One region of the Telluria sp. PB2R4 genome, then DNA from elsewhere that is predicted to be linked to it. Evidence: predicted binding sites of a transcription regulator. Region 1 holds the regulator's gene; each other region holds the start of a gene.
What was found. The regulator sigma-54, encoded in region 1, starts transcription at its own class of promoters, with help from an activator protein. The targets are predictions, from matches to a motif close to TGGCANGNAANCTGCTTT.
Positions count from the first base shown of each region.

Region 2: AC56LU_RS06845 (TldD/PmbA family protein) is a predicted target of sigma-54. The motif match lies at 4,368-4,385, and genes of this name have one in related genera.
Region 3: hmpA (NO-inducible flavohemoprotein) is a predicted target of sigma-54. The motif match lies at 3,753-3,770, and genes of this name have one in related genera.
Region 4: AC56LU_RS04490 (pilin) is a predicted target of sigma-54. The motif match lies at 2,910-2,927, and genes of this name have one in related genera.

Region 1 is NZ_JCASIC010000003.1:17,719-23,377, forward strand. It holds gene AC56LU_RS06200 (enoyl-CoA hydratase/isomerase family protein) at 1-1,083, opposite strand, end outside; gene hpf (ribosome hibernation-promoting factor, HPF/YfiA family) at 1,224-1,577, opposite strand; gene AC56LU_RS06210 (RNA polymerase factor sigma-54) at 1,636-3,114, opposite strand; gene lptB (LPS export ABC transporter ATP-binding protein) at 3,114-3,896, opposite strand; gene lptA (lipopolysaccharide transport periplasmic protein LptA) at 3,893-4,450, opposite strand; gene lptC (LPS export ABC transporter periplasmic protein LptC) at 4,484-5,086, opposite strand; gene AC56LU_RS06230 (KdsC family phosphatase) at 5,107-5,637, opposite strand; gene AC56LU_RS06235 (KpsF/GutQ family sugar-phosphate isomerase) at 5,637-5,659, opposite strand, start outside.
Region 2 is NZ_JCASIC010000003.1:142,658-148,316, forward strand. It holds gene AC56LU_RS06835 (TldD/PmbA family protein) at 1-1,173, opposite strand, end outside; gene AC56LU_RS06840 (TldD/PmbA family protein) at 1,238-2,572, opposite strand; gene AC56LU_RS06845 (TldD/PmbA family protein) at 2,587-4,221, opposite strand; gene AC56LU_RS06850 (class I SAM-dependent methyltransferase) at 4,609-5,409, shown strand; gene AC56LU_RS06855 (S1C family serine protease) at 5,547-5,659, shown strand, end outside.
Region 3 is NZ_JCASIC010000002.1:55,631-61,289, forward strand. It holds gene AC56LU_RS03695 (succinylglutamate desuccinylase) at 1-322, shown strand, start outside; gene AC56LU_RS03700 (NADH:flavin oxidoreductase/NADH oxidase) at 390-1,508, shown strand; gene AC56LU_RS03705 (GIN domain-containing protein) at 1,617-2,498, shown strand; gene hmpA (NO-inducible flavohemoprotein) at 2,538-3,725, opposite strand; gene AC56LU_RS03715 (APC family permease) at 3,952-5,415, shown strand; gene AC56LU_RS03720 (CatA-like O-acetyltransferase) at 5,417-5,659, shown strand, end outside.
Region 4 is NZ_JCASIC010000002.1:220,275-225,933, reverse strand. It holds gene AC56LU_RS04510 (M48 family metalloprotease) at 1-256, opposite strand, end outside; gene moaC (cyclic pyranopterin monophosphate synthase MoaC) at 343-849, shown strand; gene AC56LU_RS04500 (LysM peptidoglycan-binding domain-containing protein) at 899-1,339, opposite strand; gene AC56LU_RS04495 (flagellar brake protein) at 1,569-2,279, shown strand; gene AC56LU_RS04490 (pilin) at 2,369-2,848, opposite strand; gene sucD (succinate--CoA ligase subunit alpha) at 3,141-4,022, opposite strand; gene sucC (ADP-forming succinate--CoA ligase subunit beta) at 4,040-5,209, opposite strand; gene AC56LU_RS04475 (DUF2889 domain-containing protein) at 5,287-5,659, opposite strand, start outside.

The DNA of each region.
Region 1 (5,659 bases):
GGTCAGATGCCGCAGCGGGTGCGCATGCTCCGGCCACACCGGCTCGAAGAACCGCGCCACCATCTCCGGCTTCACCTCGTCGAGCGTCGCCGGATTCCACTTCGGCGTATTGTCCTTGTCGATCACCAGCGCCCGCACGCCTTCCAGCACTTCGCCGTGCTCGAAATTGCGGCGCACCAGGTTGCGCTCCATGCGCAGGCAGTCCGCCACATCCAGCGCCGCGCCGCGTTGCAGGAGTTCGCGCGTTACGCACATCATCAGGGGCGAACGCTGGCGCATTGCCTTCAACGCCTTTTGCGCGAACGGGTTCTCGTCGCGCCCGAGCGAGGCCATGATCGCGCCCACCGTAGCGGCGCCGAAGTGCGCATCGATCACGGCGCGCTGCGCCTGCAGCTCACTCGGTCCGATGCGAGCGGCAAACTGCGCGGCGTAGTTCCGTATCGCCGCCGGCAACTGCGCGCCGGCCGTCGATTCCACCAGCGCCATCAATCCGCCCAGCTGGTCGCCCGGCACGAACACGTCGGCCAGCCCCACGTAGAGCGCATCGGTCGCGCCGATCGTCAGGCCGGTCAGGCCCAGGTATTGTCCCAGCTGGCCCGGCGCGTGCGACAGGAAGTGGCTGCCGCCGACGTCCGGGAACAAGCCAATGTTCACCTCGGGCATCGCCATTTTCGTGCGTTCGGTGACGATGCGCAGGCCGCAGCCAGGGCCGCCCTGGGCGATACCCATGCCGCCGCCCATCACCACGCCGTCCATCACCGCGATGTAGGGCTTCGGATAAAAGTGGATCAGGTGGTTCAGTGCGTATTCTTCGGTGAAGAAGTCTTCCAGCAGCGCGCTGCCGCCCATCGGGCTGGCCTGGCCTACCTCGTGGAAAAAGCGGATGTCGCCGCCCGCGCACAGGGCCTTCTCGCTGCTGCTGGTGATGACCACCGCGTCGATGCCCGCGTCATCCTTCCACTGCAACAGGGTCGCGGTGAGCGCGCGCACCATGTCGAGCGAGAGAGAATTCAGGGCTTTCGGCCGGTCGAGCGTGATGACGCCGGTGCGATTGGCAACGCGGGTCAGGACGGTATCGGTCATGACGGTCTTCTATGATCGAAAAGACATGCATTCTACAGAACATTTGTACAAATACGGAAGCCGGGAAAAGTAACAAGCGTGTACAAAAGCAAAAAGGGCGTCCCCTCAGACGCCCTTGCTTGATGTGCGGCTACCCGTCGTTACGCGGCAGCGGCTTCTCCGATGTCCGGAAGGCGCTTGTGCGCCACGTGGTTATGGTCTTGTAGCATGGATTTGTGCTTTAGAACCTGTCTGTCCAGCCTGTCCATCAGGGTATCAATCGCCGCATACAGATCCTGCGCGGCACTGGCCACGTGCAGAATCTTGCCGGATACCTGTAGGTTGATCTCCGCTTTCTGTCTTTTTTCTTTTTCGGTGAGGTTGTCGATCGCAAGGAACACGTGGGTATCGATGACGTGGTCGAAATGACGGGTGATGCGCTCGAGCTTATTCTGAACGTATTCACGGATGGCGGGGGTAACTTCGAGATGGTGGCCGCTGATTGTGAGGTTCATACACACTCCTTAGGGAAGGTGCCCTGCCCGCGCCACAAGGTGAGAGTGGGCAGTGGCTTTACAGGGATTTGCGGAGGCTGACGGGCGGAATCTTGAGCGCTTCGCGGTATTTTGCAACCGTGCGGCGCGCAATGACCATACCTTGTTCCCCGAGCATCTCCGCGATCTTGCTGTCGGATAGAGGGTTCCTAGGGTCTTCTGCTCCTGTCAATTGCGCAATGAGTGCGCGGATCGCCGTCGAGGAGGCTTCTCCCCCCGCTTCGGTGGCGACGTGACTTCCGAAGAAGTATTTCAGCTCAAACATGCCGTGCGGGGTCAGCATGTATTTCTGAGTGGTTACACGCGAGATTGTGCTCTCGTGTAGGCCTAGTGTATCAGCTATCTCGCGTAAGACAAGAGGGCGCATGGCAACCGCGCCGTGGCTGAAAAAGTTGCGCTGGCGCTCCACAATTGCCTCGGCAACACGCAGGATCGTATCGAAACGCTGGCGCATGTTCTTGATGAGCCACTTGGCTTCCTGCAGCTGCGCGCCCATCTGGCTTTCGCTCTTGCCCTGCTTGAGCAGGTTGGCGTACAGCGAGTTCACACGCAGTTTCGGCATCACGTCCGGGTTCAGGGTGACGGCCCAGCCGCTCTTGGCGCGCCGGACGATCACGTCCGGCACCACGTAGTCGGACACGCCCGAGCCGAAGGCCGCGCCGGGATGCGGATTGCACTGGCGGACCACGGCCTGCACTTCGCGCAGGTCTTCGTCGTCGCAGTCGAGCGCCTTCTTCAGCTTGGTGTATTCGCGCTGGGCGAACCAGGCCAGGTAGCCTTCGACGATCTTCAGGGCCAGGCGCCGCGTCACCATCGGCACGCCCGGCATGCGGCGGATCTGCAGCGCCAGGCATTCGGCCGCGCTGCGCGCACCCACGCCCACCGGGTCCAGGCTCTGCACCAGCGCCAGCGCGCAGCGCAGTTCGTCCATCTCGATCTCGAGTTCTTCCGGCAGCCGCGCATGGATGTCGTCGAGCGGCTCTTCGAGGTAGCCGTTGTCGTCGAGCGCATCGATCACCAGCTCGGCCAGCACGCGGTCGCGCACGCTGCAGCCGGTCAGGCGGATCTGCTCGGCCAGGTGCTCGCGCAGCGTGACGCTGTCGGCTTCGAGCTGCGGGCGTCCGTCCTCGTCGTCGCCGCTGCGCGCGCCGCCGCCTTCGCCGCCCCAGTCGGTATCGCCCTCGCCACGTTCGCCGTGGTCGCCGCCGTCATCCCCGCCCTCCGCCTCCGCCTTGGGGCCGTCCGCGCCCTCCGGTGCCGGCGCCGCGGCCGGCGCGTCGCCATTCGGCGGCGCCGCATTGATGGCGCCGTCGGCCAGCAGCCGCACCGAGCGGTCGAGCGGATCGTCGAGACGTTCGAGCAGCGGGTTGTCGTGCAGGATCTGCTCGATCTCCTGGTGCAGTTCGAGCGTGGACAGCTGCAGCAGGCGGATCGACTGCTGCAGCTGCGGCGTGAGCGCCAGGTGCTGCGAGGTGCGGAGCTGCAGTGACTGTTTCATTACATCCTGAAGTGTTCGCCGAGGTAGACGCGCCGCACGGATTCGTTGGCGATGATGTCGTCGGGCCGTCCCGAGGCCAGCACCGCGCCCTGGTTGATGATGTAGGCGCGGTCGCAGATCCCGAGCGTCTCGCGCACGTTGTGGTCGGTGATCAGGACCCCGATGTTGCGCTCCTTCAGGAAGCGCACGATGCGCTGGATCTCGATGACGGCGATCGGATCGACGCCCGCGAACGGTTCGTCCAGCAGCACGAAGCGCGGGTTGGTCGCGAGCGCGCGCGCGATCTCGACGCGGCGCCGTTCGCCGCCCGACAGCGACAGCGCCGGGTTCTCGCGCAGCTTCTCGATCTGCAGTTCCGCCAGCAGGGTGTCGAGGCGTTCGTTGATCTGGTCCTTGGTGAGCGCCTTGCCGTCCACCCGCTGCAGCTCGAGCACGGCGCGGATGTTCTCTTCCACCGTCAGCTTGCGGAACACCGAGGCTTCCTGAGGCAGGTACGAGAGGCCCAGTACCGCGCGGCGGTGGATCGGCAGGCTTGAAATGTCGGTGCCGTTGATGTCGATGGTGCCGGCGTCCGAGGGCACCAGGCCGACGATCATGTAGAACGAGGTGGTCTTGCCGGCGCCGTTGGGGCCGAGCAGGCCGACCACTTCGCCGCATTCCACCTGCAGCGACACGTCGCGCACCACCAGGCGCTTGCCGTAGCTCTTCTGCAGGCCCTTGACGATCAGGGTGCTGCAGCCTTCGCGCGCGGTGGCGAAGGCGCCGTTCATGGCTGCCGTCATTGCTTGGCGCCCTCTGCTGGCGCCGTGGTCCGGCGCGGCGCGATGATCAGGGTGCCGCGGCCGCCGCCCACCTTGCTGGCGCCGCTGGCGTCGTTGCGCACCTGCGCGACTTCGCGCCGGTTGTCGTAGGAGATGAACGGGCCCTTGATCTCGTTGGTCATGCGCCCGCCCTCCAGCTCGCGCACCTCGGCGGCGGTGAACAGCTTCACCAGCTCGGCGCGCTCGTCATACTCGATGCGCTGGGCCTGGCCCTCGACCCACAGGTCGGGACCGCCGTCGCGCTTCTGGCGGAAGGTGGCGGTCTTGCCGTTGTTGGCGGTGAGGGTCACGCTCATGAAGCCTTCCGGCGTTTCCTTCAACAGGGCGCGGTCGGATTTCAGCACCAGCGTGCCGCGCGTGAGCACGACGTTGCCGGTCAGGACGCGGGTCTGGGTGACCTCGTCCACGTCGAGCGAGTCGAATTGGACCACGGCCTGCTTGAGCGAATCGGCACGCTCCGCCGAGGCGCCGAAGGCGGCCAGGCTGAGGAATACGGCTGCGATAATTTTTTTCATGTTGCTTGTCCTGGGTTGGCTTGTTGCTGCCGCTTATTGGGGACGCTGGCGTGGCGGATAAACGATCTGGCCGCGGCTGGCGAGATGCAGCTTCTGGGTCGCGTTGTTGGCGACCATGCCGGTGCCGGTCACGGTCGCGGAACCGAGCCGCATCTCGATCGCCTTGTCGGTCTTGAGGATTTCTTCGTCGGGCAGCACGGTGAGCGCCTGGGTCTGCATGCGCAGCGCTTCGCTGGTCGGCGTGGCCGGACGCTGGATGTCGACGTTGCCGAGCAGTTCGACGCGGTGTTCCTCGTGGTAGATCTGGGCGCGTTTTGCGACGATGGTCATACGCGGACGGCCGGGCGTCATGCTCTCCATCACCGGCTGTTCGACATGGGACACGTCGCCCAGCGGCGTATGCGCCAGGCGCTTGCCCGACACCACGTAGCTCGGCTTGCCCGCTTCGGTCATGCGCACGAACGAGAAATTCTCGACGATGTAGTCGGGTTCGTCCTGCGGCCCGCCGAGTCGCGCGCTGTCGTCTTCGCTTTCCATCAGCTGCACCACCCAGAAGCTGCCGAATGCGCAGAAGGCCGCGATCATCATGATCGTCAGGAGCTTCCAGCGGTGGGCGGTGCGTTTATAGGTGACCATGCTCGATCAGGCGCGAAGGCTCATGCGAAATAAGGCGCGAGCGCCTGTTCGTAGGTGCCCTGCGCGCGCATGACGAGGTCGCAGACCTCGCGCACGGCGCCGCGGCCACCCGCGTTCTTCGTTACGTAGTGCGCGCGGTGCTGCACTTCCGGGTGGCCCGACGGCACGGCGACGGCAAAACCGACGCGGGTGAACAGCGGCAGGTCGATCACGTCGTCGCCGATGTACCCGCATTGGTCCGGCGTCACGCCGGTTGCTTCGAGCAGCTCTGCGAAGCCGACCCGCTTGTCGTGGATGCCCTGGTAGACGTGGGGGATGCCCAGGTCGGCGGCGCGCTTGACCACGATCGGCGACTTGCGCGCGCTGATGATGGCCGTGCGCACGCCGGTCTTGTTCAGCAACTGGATGCCGAGGCCGTCGAGCACGTTGAAGGTCTTGGTGACCTCGCCGTCCGGGCCGTAGGTGAGGCTGCCGTCGGTGAGCACGCCGTCGACGTCGAAGATCATGACTCTTACGCGCGCGGCGCGCTGCATGTATTCCGTTGGCGTCATCAGATCACCTTGGCGCGGGTCA
Region 2 (5,659 bases), 120 kb from region 1:
GTCGCGCGTGGCCTGGTAATTCACCAGGATGCCGTTGCGGATGATGTCCCACTTCTTGGCGCGCACGCCCTCGTCGTCGTAGCCGATCAGGCCGAGCGAACCCGGGGTAGTGCGGTCGGCAACGAAGTTCACGCGCTCGGAACCGTACTTGAATTTCTTCGATTCCCACTTGTCCAGGCCCACGAAACTGGTACCGGCGTAGTTGGCTTCGTAGCCGAGCACGCGGTCCAGTTCCGTCGGGTGGCCGACGTTCTCGTGGATGGTCAGGAACAGGTGTTCGGGGCTCAGGACCAGGTCGTACTTGCCCGGCTCGACCGATTTGGCGCTGAGCTTGTCGCGTGCCTGCTTGCCGGCCAGACGTGCGTCTTCGACGATGTCGTAGGAACCCGTATACAGGGTGGTCACGCCGCCGGCGGCCTGCACCTTGTCGCTGGCCTTGGCGTCGAAGTATTCGTAGCCCATGCTCACAGGCGAGGACAGGCCCGCGCGCGAACGGAACTTGCCGCTGGCCTTGTCGACCGCGGTCGCATTGATCGGCGCCCACAGGCGGTGGATGTCCTGGTCGATGTAGGAACCGTCGGTGGAGGCGAAATACTTCTGCTGGTTGATCTGGAACAGCGACGCGGTCATGAAACTGGCGCCGGCGACCATGCCCGCCTTGTTGGCGGCGATCAGCATGTCGGCCTTTTCCTTGACTGGAATGCTGCGCCAGTCCTTCTTCACCGGGGTGGCCCAGGCCACCTCTCCAACGCCTTTGACAGGCGCCAGACGCACCGGCTCGGTCTGCAGCTTGGCATTGGCCTTGGCGATCGCCACCGCCTGGCGCGCCGCGTTGGCGATGCCGTCCGGGCTCATGTCGTTGGTCGAGGCGAAGCCGTAGGCGCCATTGGCGATGACGCGCACGCCCACGCCGCTGGATTCGGTATTGCTGATGTTCTCGACGTTCAGGTCGCGCGTGATGATGAACTGGTTCAGGTAGCGGCCGATGCGTACGTCGCAGTAGGACGCGCCGGCCTTGGTGGCGGCGTTCAGCGCGGTGTCGGCCAAGGCCTTCTTGGCGCTGGCGGGCATGACGCTCATGAGCTCATCGGCGGCGATGGCATTGCCGAAGACCGGGATGAGCATGGCGCCGGCAGTGCCGGCGCCGATCTGGAGGAATTTACGACGTTCCATGTGGGTTTCCGTATGGGTGCGCGGGGCGGCCGGCAACACCGGCCGCCCCGTATGGGCGGATTGCTTAAACTGCGTCCGACAGCGACGTGAAGTTGAAATCGCGAATCTTCATCGACGGAATCAGCATCGCGTAGTTCGCCTCGTCGCCGCCGATCACCAGCGGCTTGCCGATTTCCTCGATGTTGTTCAGCATGCTCACCGGGCTCTCGTTGAAGCGGAAGTTCTTGATCGGATGCTTGACCTTGCCGTTCTCGATGTAGAAGGTGCCGTCGCGGGTCAGGCCGGTGACGAGCACCGACTGCGGGTCCACCATGCGGATGTACCAGGTGCGGGTCACCAGCACGCCCTTCTTGGTGTTGGCGATCAGCTCGGCCGTGCTCTTGTCGGTGCCGGCCATGATGATGTTGCCGGCGGTGCCGGTGGCGCGCTGGTTCTTCTGCTTGGCCCAGTAGCGCGAGTAGTTCAGCGCGTTGATGCGGCCGTCCTTCACCAGGTGGGTGCGCTCGCGCGGCATCATGTTGCCGTCCCACGGCAGCACCGGCACGTCCTTGTCCCACGGGTCGGTCCAGATGTTGACCTGCTCGTCGAACAGCTTGTCGCCCAGGCGGTTGGCGCCGCCCTTCTTCGACAGGAAGCTGCGGCCTTCGTCGGCCATGCGGGCGTTAAAGCCGCCGATCATGAAGGTCAAGAGGTCGCTGGTGGCGGAAGGTTCCATCACCACGGTATAGCGGCCCGGCTCGAGCGCCTTGGCGTCCACCGAGCGCAGCGCCTTTTCGATCGCCACGTCGGCCGCTTCGCGCGGATCGAAACGGGCGACGTCGCGCGCCGAGCGCTTGACCCAGCCCGAACCGCGGCCGTCTTCGGTGCGCACGGTGCAGGTGAAGTCGAGCGAGGTGGCGACCTGGTGGCCGAACACGCCGTTGGAATTGGCCACGGTTTCGAAGGTCGAGCGGTCGGTGAAGAAGCCGGCCGCGACCAGGCCCTTCTTGCGGCAGGCTTCCATCGCATAGGCGGCGGCCTGGGCGCGGAATTCCGGATCGATCTCCGAGGTCTTCTGGACAAAGGTCTCGGAGGACTTGTAGCCGGTCTTGGCGATCGCCGGCATGAACTCCGGGTTCTCCGGCGCCAGGCGCGCCAGGTCCTCGGCGCGGCGCACGGCTTTTTCGAGCGACTTGTCGTCGAACTCGTTGATGGTGGCGGTGCCCTGGCGCTTGCCGAAGGCGACCTGCACCTGGATCTGGGTGTCGTCGGCCAGGCCGGCGGTGGACACGGCGTTGCGCGCAAAGCGGATATTGCCGATGCGGCTGCCTTCGATGCTGACGATGCACTCGTCAGCCTTGGAGAGCGACAGCACGCGGTCGGTGATGCGCTTGGTCTGGTCTTGGGTCAGGATGCTCATGGTTTTCCTCTCCCTTAGCCGATCTTGCGGGCGGTGTTGATCACGTTGATGCCGTTGAAGCGCGCGGTCGACGAGCCGTGCGACACGATGCTGATCTGCGGCGGCTGGCCCTTGCCGTCGAAGAAGGAGCCGCCCATGCGCCAGTCGCGCTCGTCGCAGATGGCGCTGCAGGCGCTCCAGAATTCCTGGGTATTGGCCTGGTAGGCCACGTCTTCCAGCATCGGGCCGATCTTGCCGTCCTTGATCTCGTAGAACAGCTGGCCGCCGAACTGGGCGTTGTAGCGCTGCTGGTCGATCGAGAACGAGCCGTCGCCGACGATGTAGATGCCCTTCTTGATGTCCTTGACCATCTCGTCCGGCGTCAGGCGCTTCTGGCCGGCCGCCAGCGAGACGTTCGGCATGCGCTGGAACTGCACCGAGTTCCAGCTGTCGGCGTACGAGCAGCCGTGCGATTCCTTTTCGCCGATGATGTGGGCCTGGTCGCGGGTGGCCTGGTAGTTGACCAGGATGCCGTCCTTGATGATGTCCCACTTCTTGGTCTTGACGCCTTCGTCGTCGTAGCCGACGCAGCCCAGGGATCCCGGGGTGGTCTTGTCGGCGAACAGGTTGACGATCGGGTTACCGTACTTGAACTTCTTCGATTCCCATTTATCCAGCGTGGCGAAGCTGGTGCCGGCGTAGTTGGCTTCGTAGCCGAGCACGCGGTCCAGTTCCGTCGGGTGGCCGACATTTTCGTGGATCGTCAGCCACAGGTGTTCCGGCGACAGCATCAGGTCGTACTTCCCTGGGAGGACGGATTTGGCGGTCAGCTTGGCCTTGGCATCGCGGCCGGCGGCCCGCGCGTCCTCGATGATGTCGTAAGTATCGGTGTACAAGGTGGCGACGCCGCCCGCAGCCTTGATCTTGTGCTCCTTGAGGCCATCGAGGTATTCATAGCCCTTGCCGACCGGAGCGCCCAGGCCGGAACGCGAACGGAACTTGCCGGTAGTCTTGTCGACCGCCGTGGCCTGGAACGGCGCCCACAGGCGATGCACGTCCTGCTCGATGTAGGAGCCGTCGGTGGAAGCGAAGTACTTCTGCTGGTTCACCTGGAACAGCATCGAGTTCATGAAGGTCGCGCCGCCGTCCATGCCGGCCTTGTTCGCGGCAATCAGGAGGTCTGCTTTCTCCTTGATCGGTACCGAGCGCCAGTCCTTCTTGATCGGCGTGGCCCAGGATACCTCACCGACGCCCTTTACTGGTGCGAGGCGCACCGGTTCGGACTGCAGCTTGGCGTTGGCCCTGGCGATGGCGACGGCCTGGCGCGCCGCGTTGGCGATGCCGTCCGCGCTCATGTCCGAAGTGGCGGCGAAGCCGTAGGCGCCGTTGGCGATCACGCGCACGCCGACGCCGGCCGATTCGGTATTGGCCACGTTCTCGACGTTCAGGTCGCGGGTGGTGATGAACTGGTTCAGGTAGCGGCCGATGCGCACGTCGGCGTAGCTGGCGCCGGCCTTGGTGGCGGCGTTCAGCGCGATGTCGGCCAGCGCCTTCTTGGCGGCCGTGGGCATGGAGCTGAGCAGTTCTTCAGCGGCGATCGCGCGGCTGAACGGGACGAGCGTCGTGGCGAGTGCCAGGCCGCTGAAATTGAGAAAGCTACGGCGTTCCATAATGTCTCCTGAAATCAACCTACTTCTGGGCAGCGGTCCCGCCTTGTGGTGCGGCCCGCTCTTGTATGTACTGCGGAGGGATAGGTTGGCCAGGGCAGAGGCCCTCGGCAAACTTGCCAACCTTAGCAGCAACTCGACGTTTTGAATAGGCAATTGTTGTGCCAGATCACAGCACGCTTCAGACGCACGGTTCAATGGACGTTCACTGTCCGCCGAGGGTGTCCGCAGGCCTGTCCGGGTGTCCGCGGCGGACACCCGCGCGGACATGTTTACGAGCGACGTATGCATGTTCGAACAACGCTTGACTGTCCGCCAACTGTGGCCGATCATCAGCGCGGCGGCGGCGTTCCGTCCGGCCGCGCACAATCACTTGGAGACTTCGAACCGATGAAACGACTGATCCTGGCCGCGATGCTGGCCACCGGCCTGGCCGGCGCCACCGGCACCGCACTGGCAGACGACGCCCTGAAAGCCGCCATCGCGGGCGAACACCGCAGCGCCGCCAACAAGGCGCGCGACGCGGCGCGCCATCCCTACGAAACCCTGAGCTTCTTCGGCATCAAGCCAAACATGACGGTGGTCGAGCTGGTCCCTTCGGGCGGCTGGTACACCGAGATCCTGGCGCCCTACCTGCGCGACAAGGGCAAGCTGATCGGCGCGGGCCAGGCCATCGCACCCGACAACCGCTACGGGATGGCCTTCAAGAAGAAGCTCGATTCGAATCCGGCGCTCTACGACAAGGTGGTCCCGTCCGTGTTCGAACCGCCGGCCACCTACCAGATCGCGGCGCCGAACAGCGTCGACATGGTGCTCACCTTCCGCAACCTGCACAACTGGGTCGGCAACGGCGAAGAAGCGCTGAAGACCACCTTCAAGGAGATCCACAAGGTCCTGAAGCCGGGCGGCGTGCTGGGCATCGTCGACCACCGCCTGCCGGCTTCGATGACGCAGGATGCGAAGGCGTCGAGCGGCTATGTGCACGAAGCCTGGGTGATCAAGACGGTGGAAAGCGCGGGCTTCAAACTGGCCGCCAAGTCCGAAGTCAACGCCAACCCGAAGGACACCGCCAACCACGAAAAAGGCGTGTGGACCCTGCCGCCGGTGCTGGCCAACAAGGACAAGGACCGCGAGAAGTACATGGCGATCGGCGAGAGCGACCGTATGACGCTCAAGTTCGTGAAGCAGTAAGTGCTTTGCACCGGGAGGCCACGCCTCCCGTGAAGATTGGTGTATTTCCTTCGGCGGCGAGCGTGTATATTCTTGCGATTCGTAGCGCATCGCAGCGTTTCGCACAGTTTGTACCGTTTGAGCCACCGAAGGAGCCCATGAAAACCGCACGCCTCGCCGCCGCCGTGGCATTCGCCCTGGCCGGCCTCGTCCACGCACAGGACACCGTTCCTCCTCCAGCACCAACCCCTGCGACCCCACCGTCGCCGGC
Region 3 (5,659 bases), on a different contig from region 1:
GCTGGGACAGAACGACTTGTCGCAGTTCGCCGATGCATCTACAGCGCTGGACCGGCTGCTGCGCGGCCGGCCCGGCGTCGATGCCTGCACCGCGCCGCACGTGTTTGCGACGGCAAGGCAGGTCATCAAGCTGTCGGAGGCGTTCAGCATGTCGGTGGGCCGCGAGACCTGGAACTTCACGCCGATGAAGAAGGGCGACGTCATCGCGACCGACGGCGACACCGTGTACCGCGTCGAGCATGAGGAGGAGCTGGTGGTGTTTCCGAATCCTGATGTGCGGGTTGGCTTGCGCGCGGGCCTGATGGTCGTGCGGATCGGCTGACGCGCTGCGGACAGCAGCAAAACCGGCACTGCTCTAGACTGACGCCTTTGCCCACCGCGGAGGCTTCATGAGCAGCATGCTTTTCTCCCCAGTATCCCTGGGCCCCCTGCAACTCCCCAACCGCATCGCCATCGCGCCGATGTGTCAGTATTCAGCCGTGGATGGCCTGCCGACCGACTGGCACACCATCCACCTCGGCGGCCTGGCCCTGTCCGGCGCCGGCCTGCTCATCATCGAAGCAACCGCGGTCACCCCTGAAGGCAGGATTTCGCCGGACGACCTGGGACTGTGGTCCGACGCCCACGCCGAGGCCCTCGCGCCGGTCCTTGCCGCGATCCGCCGCCATTCGCCGATCAAGGTCGCCATCCAGCTGGCCCATGCCGGCCGCAAGGCCTCGAGCGAAGTGCCGTGGGAAGGCGGCGCCAACATCCCGCCCGGCCAGCCGCGCGGCTGGCAGACCGTCGCGCCTTCGAATATGCCGCATGCCGAGGGTGAGACCGTACCAGTCGCGCTGGACGCCCAGGGCCTGGCGCGCATCCTGGACGGCTTCGTGGCAGCCGCCAGACGCGCCCTTGCGCTCGGCCTGGACGGCATCGAGCTGCACGGCGCTCACGGCTACCTGCTGCACCAGTTCCTGTCGCCTCTGTCCAATACGCGTGACGACGCGTATGGCGGTTCGATCGAGAACCGCATGCGCTTTCCGCTCGCGGTATTCGACGCCGTGCGCGCCGCCGTGCCGGCACGGATGGCGGTCGGCATGCGCATCTCGGGCACCGACTGGGTCGATGGCGGCTGGGAGATCGAACAGAGCGTGCGCTTCGCCCGCGAGCTGCAGGGGCGCGGCTGCGATTTCATTCACGTCTCGAGTGGCGGCCTGTCGCCGCTGCAGAAGATTCCCCTTGGACCGGGCTATCAGGTGGAATTCGCGCAGCGCATCAAGCGCGAGACCGGCATGCCGACCATCGGCGTGGGCCTGATCACCGAGGCGCAGCAGGCGGAAGACATCCTGCAGCAGGGCCAGGCCGACGTCATCGGACTGGCGCGCGCCATGTTGTACGACCCGCGCTGGCCGTGGCATGCGGCAGCCGTGCTGGGCGAGCAGGTGTTCGCGCCACCGCAGTACTGGCGTTCGCAGCCGCGCGAGTACAAGGCGCTGTTCGGGACCACGCGCCTGGGGCAGCGCTGAGTCGCAGCTCAGCACGCGATTCCTGCAGCCTGTCGCAAGACGCGGGTGGCCTGGCGAGGCGGTTGTTACAGTGATACCAGTTAATAACCAGAACAAAGGATTCCTGCCATGCGTACGCCGCGTACCCTTCTTGCCGTCGCTTCCATCGCCGCCGCTGCTTCCCTCGGCGGCTGCGCCATCATCGTGTCGCCGAACGACGGCGACGTGCGCATGCATACCGTGTTCAGCGACAGCACCGTCGAGGGTGACGGCATCGCGGCGCGCGACCAGCGCCAGGTGGCGGCCCACGGCGAGCTGGAAGTGAGCGGTTCGATGCAGGTCGAGGTCCAGGTGCGTCCGGGCCCGGCGTCGCTGCTGGTCGAAGCCGACGGCAACCTGCTGCCCTACGTCCGCACCGAGGCGCACGGCAATACGCTGAAGATCTTCAACGAGCGCAATCTGCGCAGCAAGACGCCGGTGCGCATCGTCTACACCACGTCGCGCCTGACCGAGGTGCGCGCCAGCGGTTCCGGCCAGGTTGCCGTGCGCGACCTGGACGGGGCGCCGCTGGCGGTGCGCAAGAGCGGTTCGGGACAGGTTCGCCTGGCAGGGAAGGTCGACAGCCTGCAGGCGCGCGTGAGCGGCTCGGGCGTCCTCGATGCGGCGGATTTGCGCAGCGCCAGCGCCGACCTGAGCCTGGCGGGTTCGGGCCGCATGCACATCGGCGAGATCCGCGGCGACTACGTGCGCGCCAGCGTGGCCGGTTCCGGCGTGCTGCAGGCCGGCGGCGCGGTGCGTTCGCTGAATGCCCGCGTGGCGGGGTCCGGCAGCGTCGACCTGGCCAAGCTGTTGACGCAGGACGCCGACCTGGCGGCCGACGGTTCGGGCGGGATCCGCGCCACCGTCAAGCAGTCGCTGGTGGCCCATGGCGGCGGGTCGGGCGGGATCCGGGTGTACGGGCATCCGGCGCAGCGCAGCGTCACCGGACGGAACGTGCATTTGCTCGATTGATGTTGCAAGGTGGCCGGCGATGCCAGCCACCGCCAGAGATTACAGCAGGTTGTCCAGCAGGTCCGGCCCGAACACCTCGCGGTGCAGGCGGCTGGCCGGGGCGCCGGCCGCCAGCAGCGCATTCCACTGCGCCTGCATGAAGGGAAGCGGGCCGCACATGTAGACGTCGGTCTCGCCGCGCGGCCACGAGGGCAGGCGCGCCAGTTCCATCTTCCCTTTCAACACGCCTTCCGCTTCGTCTTCCTCATGGAAGCTCACCACGTGCAGGTGCGGCATGCGCGCCTGCGCGGCGGCGATGTCCGCCCGGTGCGCATGGTGCGCCGCGTTGCGCGCGGCATGGGCGAAGATCACGCGGCGTTCGGGATTGACCATCGCGATGCGGTTCAGCGCCGCGATCATCGGCGTGATGCCGACGCCCGCCGACAGCAGCACCACCGGCTCGTTCGATTCGGTATCGGGCAGGAAGTCGCCGAACGGATGGGTCACGTGCAGCACGTCGTCCACGTTGACATTATCGTGCAGCCAGGTCGACACCTCGCCGGCCGGATGGGCGCCGCCGTCCTCGCGTTTCACCGAGATGCGCAGGCTGTCCTTGTCGTTCGCATCCGACAGGCTGTACTGGCGCAGCTGGCGGTGGCCGTCCTTGAAGTCGACCGCCACGCTCACGTACTGGCCGGCCCTGAAAGGCGGCAAGGCGCCGCCGTCCGCCGGGACAAAGCGGATCGAGATCACGTTGTCGCTCTCGCGCAGCACCTCCGTCACACGCATCGCGCGCGTCTCTCCCGGCTGCACGCCGGCTTCGGCATACATCTTCGCTTCCGCATCGATCAACAGGCGCGCCAGCGAGGTATAGGCTTCTTCCCAGGCCTTGAGCAGCGGTTCGGTGGCGGCGTCGCCCAGCACGGTCTTGATCGCGCCGAGCAGGTGGTGGCCGACGATCGGGTAGTGGTCGGCACGGATGCCCACCGAGGCGTGCTTGTGGACGATGCGGCTCACCACCGGGCCGAGCGCGCCGGCGTTGCCGATGTTGGCGGCATAGGCGAATACCGCCGAGGCCAGCGATTGCTGCTGCGCGCCGTTGGCCTGGTTGCCCATGTTGAACAGGTTTTTCAGCTCCGGATGGGCTTCGAACATGCTGGCATAGAAGGTGGTGGTGATGGCCACGCCGTGCTCGCGCAGGACGGGAACGGAAGCGTCGATGTAGGGGCGGGAAGCGCTCGAGATCATGGTGTTTTCCTTAATTGAAGTATTGCTGATGCATGTTTAAGGCCAAAAAAATGGTCCGGACTGGAGGGTGAGTGGGTGCGGACGCAGCTATTCTATCAAAAGATGTTTAAGAAATGCATCTTTGGGCAAACAAATTTATTGGGAAAACACAAGTACAACTATAATCGCTGGTTTTGATTGGCAGCCGAACAAGCCGCCGCCGAAGTCTCCACACAAAGGACACGCCGTGAATCTGACCCTGGGCCAAAAGCTGATCCGCACCAAAACAGCTGAACGTCACCACGACGATGGGGACGGGGCAGGCGGGCTGCAACGGTCGCTGGGCCTGTTCCCGCTGACGATGATCGGCGTCGGCGCCACCATCGGCACCGGCATCTTCTTCACGATGGTGGAAGCGGTGCCGAAGGCCGGTCCGGCCGTGATCCTGTCGTTCTTGCTGGCCGCCCTCACCGCCGGCCTGACCGCGCTGTGCTACGCCGAACTGGCGGGCCGCGTGCCGGCCGCCGGGTCCTCGTATTCCTTCGCCTATGCCACCGTCGGCGAGTTCGCCGCCTTCATCGTGGCGGCCTGCCTGCTGCTCGAATACGGCCTGGCGGGGAGCGCCGTGGCGATCGGCTGGTCGGACTACCTGAATAACTTCCTGGTGAACGCCTTCGGCTGGGAGATCCCGTCCCACCTGCGCTCGCCGATGTTCGTGTCGGACCACCACAACGTCCATTTCACCCCGGGTAACTTCAACCTGCCGCCGGTGATCCTGATCGCGATGTGCTGCATCCTCCTGATCCGCGGCACCAAGGAATCGGCCACCACCAACGCCGTCATGGTGCTGGTCAAGCTGGCGATCCTGATCTTCTTCGCGGTGATCGCCTTTACCGGCTTCGACGCCGCCAATTTCACCCCCTTCTTCAATCCGGCCCCCGACAGCGGGTTCGTGGGCATGGCCGGCGTGACCGCCGCCGCCGGCACCGTGTTCTTCTCCTTCATCGGCCTGGACACCATCGCCACCGCCGGCGAGGAAACCAACAACCCGCGCCGCAACGTGCCGATCGGGATCCTGGCCGCGCTGCTGATCGTGACCGCCTTCTACATGCTGGTGGCGGTGGCCGCGATGGGCGCCCAGCCCGCGCACATGTTCGCGGGCCAGGAGGCCGGCCTGTCGGTGATCCTGCAGAACGTGACCGGCCAGGCCTGGCCGGCGCTGGTGCTGTCGGCCGGCGCCGTGGTGTCGGTGTTCTCGGTGACCCTGGTGACGATCTACGGCCAGACGCGCATCCTGTATGCGATCAGCCGCGACGGCCTGATCCCCAAGACCTTCCAGAAGGTGAACAAGCGCACCCTGGCGCCGGTCAGCAATACGATCATCGTCTGCCTGGTGGTGGGCACGGTGGCCGGCCTGGTCGACTCCGGCTTCCTGTGGGACATGGTGAGCATGGGCACGCTGACCGCCTTCATCGTGGTGTCGATCGCGGTGCCGGTGATCCGCGCCAAGCAGGGCCGCGGCGAGCCGGGCCACTTCCGCGTGCCTTTCGGTCCCTACGTGATCCCGGGCCTGTCGGTGCTGGCCTGCCTGTACATCATGAAGGACCTGTCGCCGGCCACCTTCCGCGTGTTCTTCATCTGGATCGGCGTGGCGGTGGCGACCTACTTCCTGTACAGCGTGCGTCACAGCCGCCTGAACAAAGCCCGGTAAGGTGGAGACGAGTCTGGAACATTTTGAACGGCGGCGCGACCGCTTCGACCTGTTCAACGGCATGGACAGCGCCGCGGTCAACATCTGCTTCCCGCTCGCGCTGCCGGATTTCCGGCCCTGGTGCAAGGAACAGGGCCTGGCGCCTTTCCACGTGCTGCTGTGCGCCGTGCTGCGCGCGGTGCTAAAGGTGGAAAACTTCCGCTACCGGATACTGGACGGCGAGGTGATCCGCATCGACCGCCTG
Region 4 (5,659 bases), on a different contig from region 1:
CGGTGATCTGGTCGTCGTCGAGGTAGCTCGAGTCGCGCCGGACGTCGCGCATGATTTCTTCGCCAAGCTTGCGCTCGATGACGGGCGACAGGTCCTGGCGCGCGGAGTCGCCGAGCGTCGGCAAACCCGAATGAACAGGTTTTTGCAGGCGTTCGGCGGGGGCGGCAATGGCGACAGCGGCCGCCGTGCACAGGGCAATGGCGGTCAACGCAGGGCGCCAGCGGCGCGCCGATGCTGGGCGGGGAGCGAATTTCACAATGCTATGATAACTCTATCCGCCGATGCGCTGCTGCATGGCGAAACACTTTGTTCCAACCTTATTTAGATGGCAATGAACCCGCAATGAGCATCACTTCCCCGACCGCAGACCAGTTGACCCACTTCGACGCCACCGGCCAGGCCCACATGGTCGACGTCGGCGCCAAGCAGGACACCCACCGCATCGCCGTCGCGGCCGGCACCATCCGCATGAAGCCGGAGACGCTGGCATTGATCCAATCGGGCACTGCGAAGAAGGGCGACGTGATCGGCATCGCGCGCATCGCCGCCATCATGGCCTCGAAACGTACCAGCGACCTGGTGCCGCTATGCCACCCGCTGCCGATCACCCGGGTGACGGTGGATTTCGAGATCGATGCGGCGGCTTCCAGCGTGCACTGCCGGGCGCAGGTCGAGACCATCGGCAAGACCGGGGTGGAGATGGAAGCGCTCACTAGCGTGCAGGTAGGCCTGCTGACGGTGTACGACATGTGCAAGGCCGTCGACCGCGGGATGGTGATGACGAATGTGCGGGTGCTGGAGAAGCATGGGGGCAAAAGCGGCGACTGGACGGCGCAGCCCGACCGCTGACGGCCGGGCGCGCTCTGCGAGCCTGTTCAGTGACCCACAGCGGTCAAGCTCATGGCGCAGTCAACTTCAGCTCCCGGCCAACCTGCAATTCCCTGGGATCGTTGATATTGTTCCATTTCGCGAGGTCGCCATGGCTGACCCCATTTTTCTGCGCGATGCCCCACAAGGTGTCGCCCTTGTCCACCACGTACGTGTTACCGCCGCTTCCTTCCATTGCGCCGGCAGACGATGAGCCCGATGAGCCCGATACGGGTGCGGCCTCCGTCGCCTGCGTGGCGGGCGGCGGACTAGCTGCCGGGGTAGTCGTCATGGTGTCGCCAGGTGCGGCGACGACTGGTTCAGCAGCGATCGGCGCAGGTTCGTCTTTGTTACATGCGGCTAATAAGGTAACGCAAGCGAAAGCAGTGAGTAGTGTTTTCATATCGACCTCGATGAGTTGATTGAAGGGAGTCGCTCCCTGCTTCCACATGCCAGGCAGCGCCTGATACACCCTGTTCTCCTTACAGTAGGCTCCGTAATCAGAAAATCAAGCACTTTTGTACAAATATTATTTAACTACCCGTCATTGTTTTCATCAACGATCGACAAGACTGCGGTCGGGATGCTGGAAATCTATCCAATATTCACCATCCTGATGAAGCGAAGCTTAGCTACATATAATCTGATATGATTCTGCCTTTCGCGCGTCTTCCTGACGCCGAACCAAGCCCCAGTATCAGATGAATACCGAACAAGCACGCGAACTCAAATCCCAGGAATTCGAGTTCGAAACCATGAACCTGCAAGTCGGCGTCCGCCTGCAGGTCATGACCCACCGGCACCTGAAACCCGTCCAGCATTTCTCGACCCTGATCGGGTACGTCAAGGACGAGTACCTCATCATCAAGATCCCGACCGAAAACGGCGTACCGATTGCGATCACGGAAGGCGATCCGTTGACGGTTCGGGTGTTCTCGGGCGTGAACGTGTGCTCGTTCGCGTGCTCGATCCAGCGCGTGTTTCCCCGTCCGCTGAACTACGTGCACCTGTCTTTTCCGACCTCGATCCAGGGCACCAGCCTGCGCGGCGCGATGCGGGTCAAGGCCGAGATCCCGGCGCGCGTGTCCAGGATCGGCGATGCCTCCGGGGTCGCCTGCACGCTGGCGAACGTCTCGGTGACGGGGGCGCGGATCGACTCGGCCCATCCGCTCCCCCAGGGCAGCGAAGCCGTCACGCTGGCATTCACGCTGGCGACGCCGCCCACGAATGAGGAAGTGGCGGTCGAGACCCTGGCCGCCATCCGGAACATGACGGTGTCCCGCCCGGCGCCGGACAAGCCCGAGGTGTACAGCTATGGCGTCCAGTTCGTCGACCTGGATCCGGTGCACTACACGCTGCTGCAGAACATGACCTACGAGGCGCTGCTGGCGGACCGGCTCAAGATTGTTTGAATTGTTTTAAACAAGTAAAAAAAAGAGACCGCCAAGGCGGTCTCTTTTTGCTTGCTGACCGCTTGCACGGTCAGCCATCATTTTGGCAATTAGGAGTCTGCAGCAGCAGCAGACAAGCAACCTGCTGGAGTGTACTTGGTGTCGCCGTCAGGGAAGCCACTGGTAACGCAGCTATAGATACCACTGGTCGAGCGGTGCAGTGCGATGGTGGGGGCGGTGCCAATACGGCCCGGGCTATTAATGGTGCAGGTCAAAACAGCGGTGTTGGCGCCAGGAGCGGCTGCAGCAATTTCGCTGCAGTTGCCGGTCGCTGCAGCCAAACCAGCCTTCGCCAGGTAAGCAGGACCGTCTGCGTCTGCAGGCATGCCTTCGACAACGGCCATTTCAAAACCGGTTTTGCCGGAGGCGATGTCCGAGTAAGCCGCAGCCGCCTTCGACTTGGCGATGTAGTCCTGGTAAGCCGGGATTGCGACGGCAGCCAGGATACCGATGATGGCGACAACGATCATCAGTTCGATCAGGGTGAAGCCGCCTTCGGCCTTTTTGGTTTGCATTTGCTTGAAGTTCATTTTGTCTCTCCAGGGTGGTGTGTCAGGTGATTGGGTTACTGCTTGTTGCCACGCTTTCCTATATGCAATCCGCGTGCCAGCCCAAAAAATGCTGATTTTATTAGTGTGGAGATAACAAAACGGCGTGCCAGGACAAGTTCCGGCTTGAGCGGTGACAAATTTTGTCACGCGAGCTCAGCAATTTTTGTCAGTTGGACAGTTTACGTAACGCAATTTGTCACGTTTTGACGGGTCTGGAAAAGAAGACGGGGAGCCTGAGCTCCCCGTCTTTAACCAGCTTGAAATCGTCGGATTACAGCATTGCCTTCAGCAGGCGTGCCATTTCCGATGGGTTCTTGGTAGCTTTGATACCGCACTCTTCCATGATGTCCAGCTTGGCTTGCGCAGTATCGGCGCCGCCCGAGATCAGCGCGCCGGCGTGGCCCATGCGCTTGCCCGGAGGCGCGGTGACGCCGGCGATGAAGCCGACGACCGGCTTCTTCATGTTGTCCTTGACCCAATGCGCAGCATTGGCTTCGTCCGGACCGCCGATTTCGCCGATCATGATGACCGCGTCGGTATCTGGATCATCATTGAACATCTTCATGATGTCGATGTGCTTCAGGCCGTTGATCGGATCGCCGCCGATGCCGACTGCCGACGACTGGCCCAGGCCCAGTGCGGTCAGCTGGCCGACTGCTTCATAGGTCAGGGTGCCCGAGCGCGACACGACGCCGATACGGCCCTTGCGGTGGATGTGGCCCGGCATGATGCCGATCTTGATTTCGTCCGGGGTGATCAGGCCTGGGCAGTTAGGACCCAGCAGCAGGGTCTTCGAGCCGGCCTTGGCCATGCGGTCCTTCAGGGCCATCATGTCGCGGACAGGGATGCCTTCGGTGATGCAGATCGCCAGGTCCAGGTCGGCTTCGACAGCTTCCCAGATCGCAGCGGCTGCGCCTGCCGGCGGAACGTAGATGACCGACACGGTGGCGCCGGTGGCAGCTTTCGCTTCCGACACGTTCGCGAAGATCGGGATGCCTTCGAAGTCTTCACCGGCCTTCTTCGGGTTGACGCCGGCGACGAAAGCGGCCTTGCCGTTCGCGTAGTCGCGGCACATACGGGTATGGAACTGACCGGTCTTGCCGGTGATACCCTGGGTGATGACTTTAGTATCTTTGTTGATCAGGATCGACATTTGTTTATTCCTTCGAATTAGGCGTTACCAGCTGCAGCGGCGACGACGGCCTTGGCTGCATCTTCCATCGTATCGGCGGCGATGATCGGCAGACCGGAGTCGGCCAGCATCTTCTTGCCCAGGTCTTCGTTGGTGCCCTTCATGCGGACGACCAGCGGCACTTTCAGCGACACGGCCTTCGATGCGGTGATCACGCCTTCGGCGATCACGTCGCAGCGCATGATGCCGCCGAAGATGTTGACCAGGATGGCTTTCAGGCCAGGGTTCTTCAGCATGATCTTGAATGCTTCGGTGACTTTCTCAGCCGTCGCACCGCCGCCCACGTCCAGGAAGTTGGCCGGCTCGCCGCCGAACAGCTTGATGGTGTCCATGGTGGCCATGGCCAGGCCGGCGCCGTTCACCAGGCAGCCGATGTTGCCGTCGAGCGAAATGTAGGCCAGGTCGAACTTCGATGCTTCGACTTCGGCTGGATCTTCTTCGTCCAGGTCGCGGTAGGCCATGATGTCCGGCTGGCGGAACAGGGCGTTGGCGTCGAAGTTGAACTTGGCGTCCAGTGCGATGACCTTGCCGTTGCCGGTCAGGATCAGCGGGTTGATTTCGGCCAGCGACGAATCGGTTTCCCAGTAAGCCTGGTACAGGCCCTTCAGGTTCTGGCGCGCTTCGGCCAGCGATTCGGCCGGGATGCCGATCTTGGTCGAGATGTCGTCCGCTTCAGCGTCGGTCAGGCCGACGGCCGGGTCGATCGCGATCGAGTGGATCTTTTCCGGGTTCGAGTGAGCGACTTCCTCGATGTCCATGCCGCCTTCCGACGATGCCATCAGGACGACCTTCTGGGTCACGCGGTCGGTGACCATCGAGACGTACAGTTCTTTCTTGATGTCGGCGCCTTCTTCGATCAGCAGGCGACGCACCTTCTGGCCTTCAGGGCCGGTCTGGTGGGTGATCAGCTGCATGCCCATGATCTGCTCGGCGTATTCCTTGACCTGTTCGAGCGATTTGGCAACCTTCACGCCGCCGCCCTTGCCGCGGCCACCAGCGTGGATCTGCGCCTTGACGACCCAGACCGGGCCGCCCAGCTCTTCAGCTGCCTTGACAGCTTCTTCGACCGACATGCACGGAATGCCGCGCGGAACGGTCACTCCGAACTTTCGGAGGATCTCTTTGCCCTGATACTCATGGATTTTCATGCTGGCTTCCCTTCTTCTATTACTGAATTAGAAATACGGTTGAATTAATAGTTAACTACGTTCGAAAACAGCGAATCCTAACCCGACACGGCCTTGATCGACCAGCGGGGATAGTAGGTGGCTACGGCTGGTCCGTCGCTGCGCAGCGCATGGCAACGGTCGAGCTCGAAGGGCCGTTCGGCCGAGCTAGGAATTACATTCGCGTCGGCACCGCCGCGGGTCTCGAAGACCTCGTCGGCGAAGGCTTGCAGGGCTGCCGTGGGCAGCACCTGGGCCAATTCGGTCAGGTGGGTGCAGCCGAGCACGCCCGACAGGCGGTCTTTCAGGTGCAACCGGAAGTGGTTCATCAGCGACAGGCCGACCAGCTTTTTGTAAGCAGGGACGATGGTCTCGCAGAAACCGGGATACGGGACGGAATCGGACGCGGCTTCGGCATCCACGATCTTCAGG